DNA from 3 places in the Facklamia sp. P12955 genome. Region 2 is predicted to be linked to each of the others. Evidence: predicted binding sites of a transcription regulator. Region 2 holds the regulator's gene; each other region holds the start of a gene.
The links. The regulator CtsR, encoded in region 2, represses protease genes until heat stress. The targets are predictions, from matches to a motif close to TTGGTCAAAAAAGGTCAAANA.

Region 1 (5,131 bases), on a different contig from region 2:
ATTAACAATTGAAGGATATTCAGTGACTCCTGCTTACTCAGGGAGCGAAGGTCAACTTTTATTCGAGCAATCAAGTTTTGATCTAATACTATTAGATTTAATGTTACCAGGCCTCTCTGGTTTAGACCTACTCAAAATAATTCGCCGGGAAAAATCCATTCCGGTGATTGTTATTTCAGCTAAAGAACAAGTTGATGATAAGGTAGAAATTTTACAAGCTGGAGCAGATGACTACTTGGTGAAGCCATTTGATCTTAAAGAGTTAAAAGCTCGTATTCAAGTATGCCTTAAACGCTATCAAACTAGTTTAGAGGAAAAAACATCGAATAAGAGATTGAATTTCGAAGGGTTAATGATTGATTTAGAGACCCAAACAATTAATTATCAAGGGCAGGAATTAAATTTAACGCCTCAAGAAAGAAGGATCTTAGAATTATTATTAAGTCAACCAAAGAAGGTTTTCTCAAAGCTTGAAATTTATGAATATGCGTGGGGGGCAAATTATTTGGCAGATGATAAGACATTAACCGTTCATGTATCAAATTTACGTAAGAAATTAGACCAAATAAGTAAAAGACCTTGGATTGAAACGGTTTGGGGAATTGGTTTCCGTTTGATTTCGCTGAAAAATAAAAAGTAGTTAAATTGTATTGAATATTTCAATTTCTTTTATTTTCTTTCATGCTTTTATCTTAACCTTTTCTTAATACTTTCTTTGTTTTTCCTTTGCCATTATATTTTTGAAGGAGTCTATAATATAGATAACAAAGGAGGAAAGATGATGGAAAGCATTCTTAAAAGTGAAAATTTATGTAAAGCGTATAACAATCAGTTTGCATTGAATAATGTCAGTATGAATGTTCAATCGGGTGATATCTATGGTCTGATTGGTCGTAATGGAGCTGGTAAAACAACCTTAATGAAGATCATTAATCGTCAGATTCTACCGACTAGTGGAAAGGTTTGGATTCAAGACCAAGAAATGGCTAAAAATGACCATTTTCAAGTAAGAATTGGCACTTTAATTGAGGCGCCAGGACTTTATATGGGACTCACAGCTGGGCAAAACCTGGAACTAAAATGTAAATTGTATGGAATTCGCCGTGACAATTATATAGAAGAATTATTGAATTTAGTAGGCTTACCCATTAGTCAAGTTAAGAAAAAGAAAGTTAAAAAATTTTCATTGGGTATGAAACAGCGATTAGGTCTTGCTTTAGCTTTAGTAGGAGATCCGGATCTTTTGTTGTTAGATGAACCTACCAACGGAATGGATCCGCAGGGAATTAGTGAGTTCCGCGAGACGATTCTTAAATTGAATAGCGAGCGTCATATTACGGTTGTGATATCTAGTCATATTTTGGGTGAATTGGCGAAACTCACGACTCGAATTGGTATTATTAATGAAGGTACCTTATTAAAAGAAGCAGATATGGAGGAATTAAATCAGATTAATCAAGATTTTATTCGGATTAAGGGTGGCGATCAGGCTCAAATAATGGCACATTTACAAGAAAAATTAGATCTTCAGCAAATTAAGCAAGTGAGCGATTCTGAACTGCGTGTATATGAACACTTAGATAATTCGTCAGTCATTAGCCATGAATTAATTCGCTCAGGCATTCTTTTTGAACAATTGGTAGTTGAGCGAGCGAGCTTAGAAGATTATTTTATCCGCTTAACAGGAGGTCACAACAATGGTTAATTTTATTCGCTTTGATTCCTATAAGTTGTTGCACATGAAGGCTACTTGGATTACGTTATTGATCCTTTCGTTGATATTCTCTTTACTAACTTATGGCGGCTATGTAACAACACACAAATCTTACGAAGACTATCAACTATCAATGACTTCGAAAGAAACCAATGAAGAAGGCAATTTTAAGTTAGAAATAAAATCGATGCAAGAAGGAGAAATTTTAACAGAGGAAGAGTACGAAACAAGTATTCAAGAAGAAAAAAAAGCCTATCGTTTTTCCGATAGTCTAATTGCTAATTACAGTTTGAGCCTTCTTTTTGTTTATATACTTTCAGCTGTTTTTATTGAAAGTGATTTTTCTTCTGGCTATTTAAAAAATATGTTAGCTATTAAAGGGGCGAAATGGAAATGGATGACTTCTAAATTATTTGTCGCCTTGTTAATATTCTTCATATTTCAAGTTGTTTGTATTGCTTTTTCAGTTCTAATGGCCGGTGTGACAGGTCAATTAGAGTTGCCTATTTATTGGCAAGATCATTTAGCTTTACTATTGCCACAAGCTCTTATGTACCTTATTATTATGTCGGTGACAGTAACCTTAAGTTTATTGCTACAAAGTAAAGTGGCAATCATTGTCTTAGCTTGCCTAGTGGGAACAGGTTTTCACAATCAAATCATTGGATTTATAGGGGATATTGTTGGTTTGGATCTTACAAAACAATTATTCTCCAATAAGCTAATGTCAATGGGCCCAAATTATTCAGAGCAAGCCATGTCAGTGGTAAGTATGGGTGTTGTATACCTATTGGTACTTTATCTCTTGAATAGGTGGTATATTTATCGAATAGACTTTAAGTTTGAACATTAGAGCATAGAAAGTAGGGACCGTCAATGATATATTTTTTATTGATTTTGATAATTCTAGCTATAGTTGGTTATCATTATTACTATCGGCTCCAAGTTTCTGATTTGACGAAGCAATTAAAAGTTATCAGTAAATCCCCTACCAATCAATTACTGACACAAGAGATCTTTTCATCAGAAATGAATGAACTTGTTAAAAGGATAAACTTGGCATTAATTAAAGAAAGAAATATATATCGAGAATTACAAATTGAGCAACGTTCAAAGCAAGAATTAATGATTAATCTTTCCCATGATGTGAGGACACCTTTGACCTCACTCATGGGTTATCTTCAATTAATGGAAACCAGCGAGGATGAGAACGACAAGCAGCGTTATTTTCAAATTATCTATCAAAGAATTGATCATTTAAAAGATTTGTTGGATCGGCTTTTCTTATTGGAGAGGTTGCAAGATACAGAATTTGAGTACAAGAACGAAATAGTGAACTTAAATGAAATTATTACTCAGCATGTTTTGTCTTTCTATGATCAGTTGAAAACAGCTAATATTGAAGTTGAACTTGACTTATCGGACGGTAGTTTTTTAATTACATCGGATGTCAGACTGCTGAACCACGCGCTAGATAATTTAGTAAAAAATGTATTAGATCATGGCAAGGATTATTTAAAAATCAAATTGTCGGGCCATAAAATTGAGGAAGAATTAACAAATCTTAAGCATGAAGACTTAATAAATCAAACAAAACGGGAGGTCTTACCAGGTAATGCAAATGTCGTAAGAATTATTTATTGTAATCGACTTTCACATCCAATTAATGAAGATCCTAATACTTGGTTGAATCGCTTCTATCAAGCTAAAAACAAGCAGTCGAAAACAAAACAAAATACAGGTTTAGGCCTAAATATAATTAAAATAGTCATTGAGAAATTAGGCGGTCAAATTTATTTGGAAACAAAAGGGTCTGATATATTGATAAATCTTTATTTTCCAATCTAATTAGCGAATGATTTCATGGAAAAATGGAAGAGCATAAAACTTGACCATTCTTGACCTAATCCGTTATACTATTGAAGTAAATTGAAAGGCTCAGATTAAAGGGAGGATATAGAATGAATTTAGTACCCACAGTAATAGAACAAACATCACGTGGTGAACGCGCTTATGATATTTATTCGCGCTTGTTAAAAGATCGAATTATTATGTTATCAGGTCCAGTGGATGACCACATGGCTAACTCAGTCATTGCCCAATTATTATTTTTAGATGCTCAAGATCCTGAGAAGGATATCTACCTTTATATCAATTCACCAGGAGGTAGTGTTACGGCTGGTTTGGCCATCTATGATACCATGAACTTTATCAAAGCGGACGTCCAAACGATCGTGATTGGATTAGCTGCATCAATGGGATCCGTCCTATTAGCAGCAGGAACCAAAGGCAAGCGCTTTGCCTTACCGAACGCTGAAGTAATGATTCATCAGCCTTTAGGTGGTGCTCAAGGCCAAGCCACTGAAATTGAAATTGCTGCACGCCATATTTTGAAGACGAGAACGCGCTTAAATGAAATTTTAAGTGAAGCGACTGGTCAACCTATTGAAGTGATTGAAAAGGATACCGACCGAGATAATTTTATGACGGCTGAAGAAGCGAAAGCTTATGGCTTAGTGGACGAAGTGATGGCCAATCGTAAGGATAAAAAGACTAAGAAAGATAAGTAATAAAAGGAAATATCCGTATCTTTTAAGTACTAGCAATGCGCTGGTACTTTTTTTGTGCCCTTAGATGAAGGCAGCATTGCATAATTTTAAAATACATGCTAAACTTATAATTAGATATTTAGCTAATTATCGAAATAAAAAGATGAGGAGGTGAACATTTGAGTGTTCAACTGCTTTTTAAAGCTTTAAGTGATCCCAATCGACGTAAAATTTTAGAATTACTCAGACCCGGCCCTTTAACTGCTGGGGAAATTGTCCGTCAATTTGAATCGGCAGGTTCTACTATTTCTAAACATCTCTCTATTTTAAAACAGGCTGATTTAGTGATTGATAAAAGAGAGGGACAGTTTATTTATTATGAATTAAATAGTTCCGTTTTAGATGGAGTCATTCAATGGTTAATGAATTTAGAAAAATAAAGGAGAGGATTTTATGACTAAAAACTTAACGAGGCATTACTATAAAAACTGGGTTCTTGTTTGTGTTTCTATTATTCTAGCGGGCTATTTCTTTATAAAAGCACCCGAAGTGATTCCTACACACTTTGATTTGGCAGGGAATGCTGATAATTATGGTCCTAAAATAAATCTTTTTAAGTTTCCTGCATTATTGGCTGGACTGAATCTTTTAGTAGAAGTATTGAAACGCATTGATCCAAAACGCGAAAATTATCGACGTTTTGAAAAGCATTTTTATTTAATCATTTTTGCTATGAATATTTATTTACTTAGCAGTCAAATAATTATAGGTGCCTATGGTTTAAACTGGCTCAACCAGATTCCTTCCTATTTAGAAGGAAGTTTAGGGCTACTATTTATTGTTTTAGGGAATTATATGCCAAAAATTA
Region 2 (5,131 bases):
ATCAGTATGACCGCTTTGGGTATAATGATCTTTCTCAGCTAAATCAACTAACTGACGCAATTCTTCAACTTCATCGACAACACGTATTTCTTGATCTTCAACCTCAAAAAGAGCAATATTTTGATCTTTTTCATTTTCCTCTGCTTTGAGAGTAAGAACTTGAGAATCTCTTGAACCATCAACATAAACGGTTCCGCCTTTAGCTCCCCCACTGTATAAACGTTCATATATTTCTTCGACTTGTTGAACAGTATAACCTTTGGGGGCATTCACTGTTTTAGAGATGGATGAGTCTACCCATCGCTGGATAGTTGTTTGAACATCGACGTGTTCTTCTGGCTTTAATTCCATGGCTGAAACAAAAGTTTCTGGTAAGTGATCAGCATCTGCTTCTGGATGACGCCCTAAATATTCTTGAACAATTCCAGCGTTTACTTCAATAAACTTACCTAAACGTCCAGAGCGATAATATTTAAAGGCAAAATAAGGCTCAAGACCCGTAGCTACTCCAACCATCGTACCGGTTGATCCAGTAGGAGCGACTGTTAGTAAGTGAGAGTTTCTAATGCCATGTTCTAAAATACCCTGATGAATGTGCTTAGGTAATTTCTGCATATAACCTGTTGAAATAAAGTTTTGACGCAATTGTTTCGTTTCTTCATCGGTTGAACCTATTAGGAAGGGGAAACTTCCCTTTTCTTTGGCTAATTCAATCGAAGTTTCATAAGCAGTGATCGCAATCGTTTGGAAGACTTTATCAATCAATTGATTACCTGAAGCAGAACCATAACGTTGATTAGTATAGATCAATAAGTCAGCTAGACCCATAACACCTAAACCGATTCGGCGCTCTCCTAAAGCTTGATGACGATTGGCTGCTAAGAAATAAGGGGTAGCATCGATAACGTTATCTTGCATACGCACACCAACACGAACCGTTTCTTTCAATTTTTCAAAATTAACCGTGTGTTCATCTTTATTAGCCATATTTGCTAAGTTTATAGCTGCTAAATTACATACAGAATATGGAGCTAAAGGTTGCTCACCACAAGGGTTAGTGGCTACGACTTTTTGGCCATAGGCTTTAGCATTGGTATCCTTATTAGCATTATCAATAAAGAAAATACCAGGCTCTGCTGAATAGGTGGCACAAATATTAATCAATTTCCATAGTTCACGAGCGGGAATACTTCGGTATGTTCTGACTGCATAACCCATCTCTTCCCAATCACGTACATCTCCTACTTGATGCCATTGAGTATTATAAGCATGCATTTCTTCTTTATTATAATGTTCGACATCAGGGAAACGTAAGTCCCAATCTAGGTTTTGCTCTACCGCTTCCATAAATTCCGAAGTGATAGTTACTGAGATATTTGCTCCTGTTAAAAAGTCTTCATTGTGGACTTCATAAGCACCCTTATCACGTAAAACAGCTCTAGAATGCTCAATGATATCTACATTAAAGCCACCAAAATCCTCTTTATTTTGATAGGAAGCAATTGTTTCATGCATTACTTGGTCATTAGGAGTGAGTGGAACAAATTTAAGTTTTTCCTGTGCTAGCTTTTGAATTAATTCATCTTCTGTTTGTTCAATTAAATAACGTAGAACGCGGGGGTTTTGCATTTTAGAAATGATAAATTCAATAATATCTGGATGCCAATCTGCTAACATAATCATTTGTGCACCCCGGCGCGAGCCACCTTGCTCAACAAGGTGAGTTAATTGAGCAATATCGTTTAACCAAGAAACAGAACCCGAGGACTTACCGTTTACTCCTCTTGCCAGAGTATTTCGAGGTCTTAGAGTGGAGCCGTTAGTTCCTACACCGCCACCGCGCGACATGATTTCCATTACTTCTTTGCGGTGTTCAGCGATTCCCTCGCGAGAATCAGGGACAAACGGCATAACGTAGCAATTAAAATAAGTAACATCCGTTTGTGAGCCTGCTCCATATAGGACACGACCAGCCGGGACAAAGTTTAAATTAGAAAGCTGATTATAAAAAGCTTCAAAAGAGCTTTCTTGTTTTTCTTTTGTACTTTCAATTTCAGCTAAACCGACTGCATTACGGTGGGCGATTTGTTCATAATATATTTCTAAAGGCTTATCTAAACTGTCAATGCTTCGCAAGATTAAGCCACTAAGGCGCTCTTTTTCGTTTTCAAGATTACCACGGTATTCTTCTTCTAATAAAACAAGAGCTTGACCTTTTTCCCAATCAAGTTCTTGCACAATACCAATACCTCTTGCAGGATAGGATGGATCAGGCTTTACAGTTAAGACTACTAAATCGCCAGCTTTTAGAGTTTTCTTAGCGGTGTCTTTAAAAGAATACCTGTCTAACATAACCATTCGTGAGACACCAGAGTGAGTGATTTTCATTTCCGATGTAACAGGAGTTACTTGAGGGAAATGTTTGATAGCCTCATTAAGATCTTGACGGTTCCATTCGACAGTCTTTGGAATTAAAGTATTCGTTTCCATAATCAGTTCAGCCTCTCTATTAAGATCTTCGATACATTTTGAATATTCTAACAAACATAGCAAGAAACACAATATATAGGATATAAAGATAAAATAAAGCCCAATATATTGTGTTTATTAAGTTCTGTAGTTTAGTATACTTGCTAAAAAACAAAATTTCAATCTTAAAAACACAAACATTGAATGAAATTATACCTATGACTACTTAATCGTGATTAAGAGACAAGTCCAAACAAATAGCTTTTCAAAAATAAAAAGATTGTGTATAATGGTCAAAGAAAGTCAATGTTAAACAAAATTAGCTTGAAGGAGGGTTGAATTTGTCCAGAAAAAATATGTCCGATATAATTGAAGCTTATCTTAAATCCTTCTTGCAAAACGCAGAACATGTAGAGATAAAGCGCAGCGATATTGCTGATCAATTTGACTGTGTCCCTTCACAGATCAACTATGTTATTAATACACGATTTACTCAAGAGCATGGTTATCTGGTTGAAAGTAAACGAGGGGGCGGCGGTTATATCCGTATTTTAAAAACTCAATTGACCTCGGATGCAGATGAAGTTGCTTCAATGTTAGAATTAATTGGCAATCAAATTTCACATCGAAATGGTGTGAATATTATTGAAACGTTGATTGAAAGAGAAATAATCACACAAAGGGAAGGAAGACTTATTTTATCAGTGATTGAAAAATCTGTCCTTCATGCGATTTCAAATCAAGATCAAGTGGCTCGAGCCATGTTGTTAAAAACTTTTCTCCATCAATTACGCTATGAATTAACTAGTTAGCTCTCAGTCGAGGATTATTAAATAGAGGTGAAATAAATGTTTGAAGAATTATTTACAGAAAGTGCACGCCAGGCTATGATGTTTGCAGCTGAGCATGCCTATGTTTTCCACCATCAAGCAGTTGGTACAGAACATATTTTGTTAGGATTAGCTCGTGAAGAAAATGGAATTGCCGGTAAAGTCTTAAGAGATTATGGGGCAGAATATGCTGTGCTTGTAGATGAATTAGAAATGATTCATGGAAAAAGCTTAAAAGCAGGTAGACGTGGTGAAGTGGTCATTCCTTATTCCCCACGCGCCAAAAAAGTAATAATGAATGCCTCTAGTGATGCTAAACGTCTTGGCGCTCCAAAAGTAGGGACAGAGCATTTACTTTTAGGCTTACTGAAAGAAGAAATACTCGCTACGGTATTATTGAAAAATATAGGAATTAATCTGGCAGAATTACGTAAAGGAATATTCGAGGAAATTGGAATTAATCAGCAGAAGCGTTCAGATAGTCAAAGTAAAAGAGGGCGACGTCAACAAAACACGAATACTCAATCTAATACTGCTACTTTGGATGGAGTTTCAAGAGATCTAACACAATTGGCACGCGAAGGTAAATTAGATCCGGTTATCGGTCGCGAAAAAGAAATTCGTCGTATGATTCAAATTATTTCTCGCAGAACGAAAAACAACCCTGTTCTTGTAGGAGAACCGGGCGTTGGAAAAACAGCGATTGCTGAAGGGCTGGCTCAAGCAATGGTGACAGGGAAAGTACCAAGTGAAATTGCTGAGAAACGTCTAATGATGTTAGATACAGCTGCTTTAGTTGCAGGGACTAAATATCGAGGCGAATTTGAAGAACGAATGAAGAAGATAATCGAAGAAATATCTCAAGATGGTAAAGTAATTCTTTTTATAGATGAACTCCACACACTTATTGGAGCTGGAGGAGCCGAAGGAGCAATTGATGCTGCCAACATTCTTAAACCGGCTTTAGCAAGGGGAGAAATTCAAACAGTGGGAGCTACAACCTTCGATGAATATCAAAAGCATATTGAAAAAGACTCTGCCTTAGAACGTCGTTTTTCTAAAATTGTGATTGAAGAGCCTTCTCAAGCTGAGTCTATTCAAATTATAACTGGACTAAGGTCTAAATATGAACAGCATCATCATGTGGAGATAAGTGATGAAGCGATTGAAGCGGCAGTCAAATTGTCCTCACGCTATATGAATGAGCGTAAGTTACCTGATAAGGCGGTTGATTTAATCGATGAAGCATCGGCTAAAGTAAGAATCGAAGAAGGCAAGCAAACTGATAATTTAGCAGAGCTAGAATTGCAACAAAAAAACCTAGCGAATCGTAAAGAACAAGCCATTCTCGACCGCAATTTTGAATTAGCTGCCGATATTCGAAAAGAAGAGCAAGATTTAGAAAAAGTTATTGAGAAGGCTAACAAAAAAGCCAAGAAAAAAAATGAACAAAAAGAATTAAGTTATCCAAAAGTAACCGCTGAACATGTAGCTGAAGTAACAGCACTGGCAACAGGTGTGCCAATCTATCAAATGGATGTAGCGGAAGCTAAACGTTTAGTTCATTTAGAAGCTGAGTTGCATGAACGCGTAATAGGACAAGATTCAGCCGTTTCTTCAGTAGCGCGTGCTATTCGGCGTGCTCGTTCAGGCTTGAAGAGTCCACAAAGACCAATTGGCTCCTTCTTATTCTTAGGACCGACTGGTGTTGGAAAAACAGAATTAGCCAAAACCTTAGCTAACTCCATGTTTGGTTCACAAGATAATATGATTCGTGTTGATATGTCTGAGTATATGGAAAAACACGCCGTTTCTCGTTTAGTCGGTTCTCC
Region 3 (5,131 bases), on a different contig from region 2:
GCAATCGCGAGGCCCGAAAGAATCGGTAAAAAAACTTGGCCTAAACGATTAATCCATGAAAAAATCACATCATAATTAAAGATTGCTAAGACTAAACCAGCAATTAAAAAGATGTAGCGAACAACAATTTTATCTAATCTATCAATTTGTTTCAAAAGCATTCCCCTTTCTCATGCATTCTATTCTAGCATCTTTTAGTCCTTTTTACACCATTTAGAAGGTATGTTTTCACTAGTTTAATTGTAAAAAAGGCCCTGATAATCAATCAGGACCCTAACTTATAGTAAAAGATTTAATTAGAAGATTTGGCAATTAATTACCGGATGCTAAACCTTCAAATTGCAAATGATCATTAGCTAAATCCACTTTTACAAGTGAGTTTGGCAGAATATCACCCGCTATAATCGCTTTAGCTAATGGATTTTCCAATTCTTTAGTAATAAAACGTAATAAAGGACGGGCTCCATAAATCGGATCATAACCTTTATCCGCTAGCCAATTGATGGCTTCTGAGGTTAATTGGAGTTCAATTTCTTGATAAGCCAAACGATGACGTAAATCTTTTAAGAATTTCTCTACTACACCTTGTAAATCTGCTCGAGTTAAAGGTTTAAAGAGAACGACATCATCAATTCGGTTGAGAAATTCAGGTTTAAAGTGGTTGCTTAAAGCTTGATTTACTTGTGTTTCTACTTCAGCTAGAATTTCTCCCTTATCACTCACTCCTTCTAATAATAAATGAGAAGCAATATTAGAAGTCATGATTAAAACAGTGTTTTTGAAATCTACAACACGACCTTTAGAATCAGTCAGACGGCCATCATCTAAAACTTGTAAGAGAATATTAAAAACATCTGGGTGAGCTTTTTCAATCTCGTCTAATAAGACAATGGAATATGGACTACGTCTTACAGCTTCTGTTAATTGGCCACCTTCTTCATAACCAATATAACCTGGAGGGGCCCCGACTAAACGAGAAACGGAATGCTTCTCCATGTACTCAGACATATCGATTCGAACCATGTGGTTTTCATCATCGAATAAGACTTCGGCCAAGGACTTGGCTAATTCTGTTTTACCAACACCGGTTGGACCTAGGAAGAGGAAGGAACCAATTGGTTTACGTGGATCTTGCAAACCAGCTCTTGATCTTAGGATAGCTTGTGTTACTTTTTCTACCGCTTCATCTTGCCCCATCACTCTTTGATGAAGCGTTTGATCCAAGTGCATTAACTTGGTTCTTTCTCCTTCAACTAAGCGACTGACTGGAATACCAGTTAATCTTTCAACTACTTTGGCTATTTCAACATCAGTCACACGTTCTTGAGTTAACCGTTCAGTATCAGACTGTAAAGTTTCTTCTGCTTTAGCCTCTAACTCTTTTAATTCTTGCTCTAAATGCGGAATTTCGCCATGCTGTAAGCGAGCCGCTGCTTCAAGATCATAATTACTCTGAGCTTCTTCTAACTGTCTACGCGCATTATCTAAGGCTTCTCGCTTATCTCTTAAAGCGTTAGAAGCTTCTTTTTCTACTTCCCAACGCATTTTCAGTTGATTGGCTTCTTCTCTTAAATCAGCCAATTCTTCTTGAAGATTTTCTAAACGTTTCTTAGAAGCCTCATCAGATTCTTTTTTCAAGGCAGCCTCTTCAATTTCTAATTGCATTAACCGTCGGTTGACAGCATCCATTTCAGTTGGCATAGAATTCATTTCTACGCGAATAGTAGCAGATGCCTCGTCAACTAAGTCAATTGCCTTATCTGGTAAGAAACGATCGGTAATATATCGATGTGATAAGGTTGCAGCGGCCACTAAGGCATTATCATGGATATTGACCCCATGGTGAATCTCGTAACGTTCCTTTAGACCTCTTAGGATAGAAATAGTATCTTCAACTGTTGGTTCTTGGACTAAAACGCGCTGGAATCGACGTTCTAAGGCCTTATCTTTTTCAATGTTTTCACGATACTCGTCTAAGGTTGTCGCACCAATACAGTGCAACTCTCCCCTTGCTAGCATCGGTTTTAACAAATTACCAGCGTCCATCGATCCTTCTGTCTTACCTGCACCAACAATGGTATGAATCTCATCAATGAAGAGTAAAATTCTCCCTTCGGATTCTTTTACCTCTTTAAGAACGGCTTTTAAACGTTCCTCAAATTCTCCACGATATTTTGCTCCTGCTATTAAGGAGCCCATATCTAAGGAATAAAGTTCCTTATCTTTTAAGTTTTCGGGAACATCTTTGCGAACAATTCGATGGGCCAATCCTTCGATAATGGCTGTTTTACCTACACCTGGCTCACCAATTAGAATCGGATTGTTCTTGGTTTTTCTAGATAAAATTCTGATAACATCACGAATTTCTTCATCACGACCGATTACTGGATCCAGCTTATTATTTTTAACCGCATCATTAAGATTCGTTGCATATTTATCTAGAGACTCATAAGTCTCTTCTTGGTTTTGTGATGTCACACGATCTCCCCCTCTTAATTTCTCAATTCTTTCTCTTAGTAGGGACTCATTAATAGCCTTTTGGTTTAACCATTTGGTCAATGGATTATTTTTTTGCTTATATAAAGCTAGTAGAATCACTTCAGTGGCTAAGTATTCATCCTTATATTTCTTTGCTATTTGACTGGCGTCATTCAATAACTGAGTAAATCTTTGACTAAAGTGTTGGCCATATTGAATATTTTGACCGGCAACTTGAGGTAATTGATCAATTTCTCCTTCAATCACTGCTTGAAAAGCCGACCGATCAACACCTATATCTTCATATAATTTTGCAGCATAATGGTCTGCTTGAATAAATATACGCCATAAATGCGGGATATCAATCTCTTGATGCTGTCTTCTAATAGCAATTTGTTGCGCTTCAGCTATGGCGCTTTGCAAAGTGGTTGTCATTTTTTCTATCATATTCTCACTCCTTAAGGTCAGAATTGGTCAAATTGTTTAATCTATATTAAAAGCTCTCTCAAAGAGCTTAAATTGAGTATAACCTATTGGTCAGGAATGGTCAATAGGTTGGGGCAAAATTTTTAGGAAAAAATAAACTTCTACTAAATTACTTAAATTATTTTAAAAAGTAATTAATTTCCACTTGTATAGAATCTAAATCAATCAATGAATGATCCTGATAATATTTCTTAATAGTCTTTTGACTCTGATCAATTATAAAATTTAATTGATGCCAGTCTGAGAGGTCAAGTGCATATTCTTCAATTAATAGAGAGATTCGTTGTAAGACTATATCCTTAATTCGATTCCTTTCGATACTGATTAAGAGCGGAAAGCCACTACGAATATCTGTGGCGATCATTGAGGAGGGTAAAAGAAGAATCAGTTTGAAAACCAATTGATTGATTTGGTCTTGGCTAACTTTTTCAATATAAGAACTTAAATCCACCCGATGGTCTAACCATTGTTTAGTTTTTTGCAAGCAATCACCTTTCTTATTATTCAAAAAAATCTTTTCTTTCTAAAGATAGCTTTTCTACGTACTCCCATATCTGATCGATCTCTTTAAGAGAAGCTGCCTTTAAAAAGCTGGCCATCTTAACAATTTCTTTAAATGGAACCCGATGATAAGCAGGTTCGTGGTTGAAGTATGTATTTTGACTATAGGGTTGATCGATGATGGATTCCACAAATTCTACCGTATCTTGATAAGGAACAAGCGGATCATTTTCGCCATGCCAAATATATAAAGGGCGATTGGCTATCTTTTCGGCTTGCTTACTTAAATCTGACTGATAAATAATGGCAAATTCTTTATGTGTTTCTTTTAAAAGTTGATTATTCGTTAGACTTTGATTAGATGATGACTGGTTATTAATAATATTTTGATCAATCAACTTAGAAATGTGCGCACTCCCCATTAAGGAAACGGCTGCTGAAAGAAATGGGTGTCTACTGAGTAAAAGTAAAGTGGTCATTGCTCCCATTGACATTCCCGAAACTGCCACAAAATTATCCTTAATCGTCGATTTAAAATGGTCGAATAATAATGGAAATTCTTCTATATTAGCTCGAAGAGCCATTAAAAAACCTTGCAATTCTAGCGACTTTCTATCCCCTCTTTTCCCATGTAAATAGGCATCTGGCATGACTACTCGAAAGCCTTGTCGGGCAATTTCCATACCAAAATGTAAATGTTCACCAGCTGAGTTGGTCCATCCATGATAGAAAAAAACAAGTGGTAAGGGCTGATTCACTTGCTCACTAGGAGATAGAGTCCGTCCTGGAAGAGGGCCAAATGGCCCATCTTCAATCACAAAATCAGAAACCATGATATCCATTACATCACTCCTAAAGCTATCTTGGCATAGCGTGATAATTTATCTAAAGACCAGGGTGGATCAAAAGTAATAGTAACTTCAACATTATTAACTTGAGGAACATCTTCGAAAGTTCCATTTAATTCATCCACAATAACATCTGCCATTGGGCACATTGGAGTAGTTAGAGTTAATAAAATCTTTAAAATCCCCTCTTCAGTTAAATCGGCTCGATAAATCAAACCTAAATTAATTAAATCGACCCCTAATTCAGGGTCAATCACATTCGATAAACGATCCACAATCATACGTTCTTCATCATTTAAACTTTTTGTGTCGCGCATTTTTTCTAAATCCATTCAAACGCCTCACTTTCTTTGTTTTCATTCTACATCAATTCAAGCTTTTAGCCAATAATCATGAATAGTTGCCCTTAAGCTTTCATCTTTGCTATAATCGAAGCAATCTCTAAAGGAGGCGAATTAATGAGCCAACATATGATTGCCATTGATTTAGATGGCACTACTCTAAACAATCAATCCAAACTTACTCCTTTAACGATTCAAACATTGCAAAAATTAGATCACATGGGTCATTTAGTTTGTATCGTTACTGGAAGACCTTATCGGACTAGTAAAGAAATTTATCAAGTCTTAAACATCGTTACACCTATGGTTAATTTTAACGGTGCCTATTGTCACTTCCCTGACCGACCTGAGTGGCTAGCAAGTTACTACCATGAGTTAGATCGTGAAATAGTCTTTGATTTATTTAACCGGCAAGATGAATTAGGCATTCAGCTAGTTTGTGCCGAAGGTAAGGAGCGTCTTTATACTTCCTCAATG

Region 1: clpP (ATP-dependent Clp endopeptidase proteolytic subunit ClpP) is a predicted target of CtsR. The motif match lies at 3,600-3,620, and genes of this name have one in related genera.
Region 3: clpB (ATP-dependent chaperone ClpB) is a predicted target of CtsR. The motif match lies at 2,939-2,959, and genes of this name have one in related genera.

Annotation. Positions count from the first base shown of each region.
Region 1 is NZ_JBNUPF010000035.1:9,328-14,458, reverse strand. It holds gene ACQV2G_RS08495 (response regulator transcription factor) at 1-640, shown strand, start outside; gene ACQV2G_RS08490 (ABC transporter ATP-binding protein) at 782-1,705, shown strand; gene ACQV2G_RS08485 (hypothetical protein) at 1,698-2,567, shown strand; gene ACQV2G_RS08480 (sensor histidine kinase) at 2,591-3,562, shown strand; gene clpP (ATP-dependent Clp endopeptidase proteolytic subunit ClpP) at 3,676-4,284, shown strand; gene ACQV2G_RS08470 (autorepressor SdpR family transcription factor) at 4,443-4,703, shown strand; gene ACQV2G_RS08465 (SdpI family protein) at 4,717-5,131, shown strand, end outside.
Region 2 is NZ_JBNUPF010000011.1:48,350-53,480, forward strand. It holds gene ACQV2G_RS04500 (vitamin B12-dependent ribonucleotide reductase) at 1-2,490, opposite strand, end outside; gene ACQV2G_RS04505 (CtsR family transcriptional regulator) at 2,811-3,281, shown strand; gene ACQV2G_RS04510 (ATP-dependent Clp protease ATP-binding subunit) at 3,318-5,131, shown strand, end outside.
Region 3 is NZ_JBNUPF010000002.1:74,793-79,923, reverse strand. It holds gene ACQV2G_RS01010 (AI-2E family transporter) at 1-155, opposite strand, end outside; gene clpB (ATP-dependent chaperone ClpB) at 313-2,925, opposite strand; gene ACQV2G_RS01000 (hypothetical protein) at 3,083-3,448, opposite strand; gene ACQV2G_RS00995 (serine aminopeptidase domain-containing protein) at 3,465-4,307, opposite strand; gene ACQV2G_RS00990 (metal-sulfur cluster assembly factor) at 4,307-4,645, opposite strand; gene ACQV2G_RS00985 (Cof-type HAD-IIB family hydrolase) at 4,772-5,131, shown strand, end outside.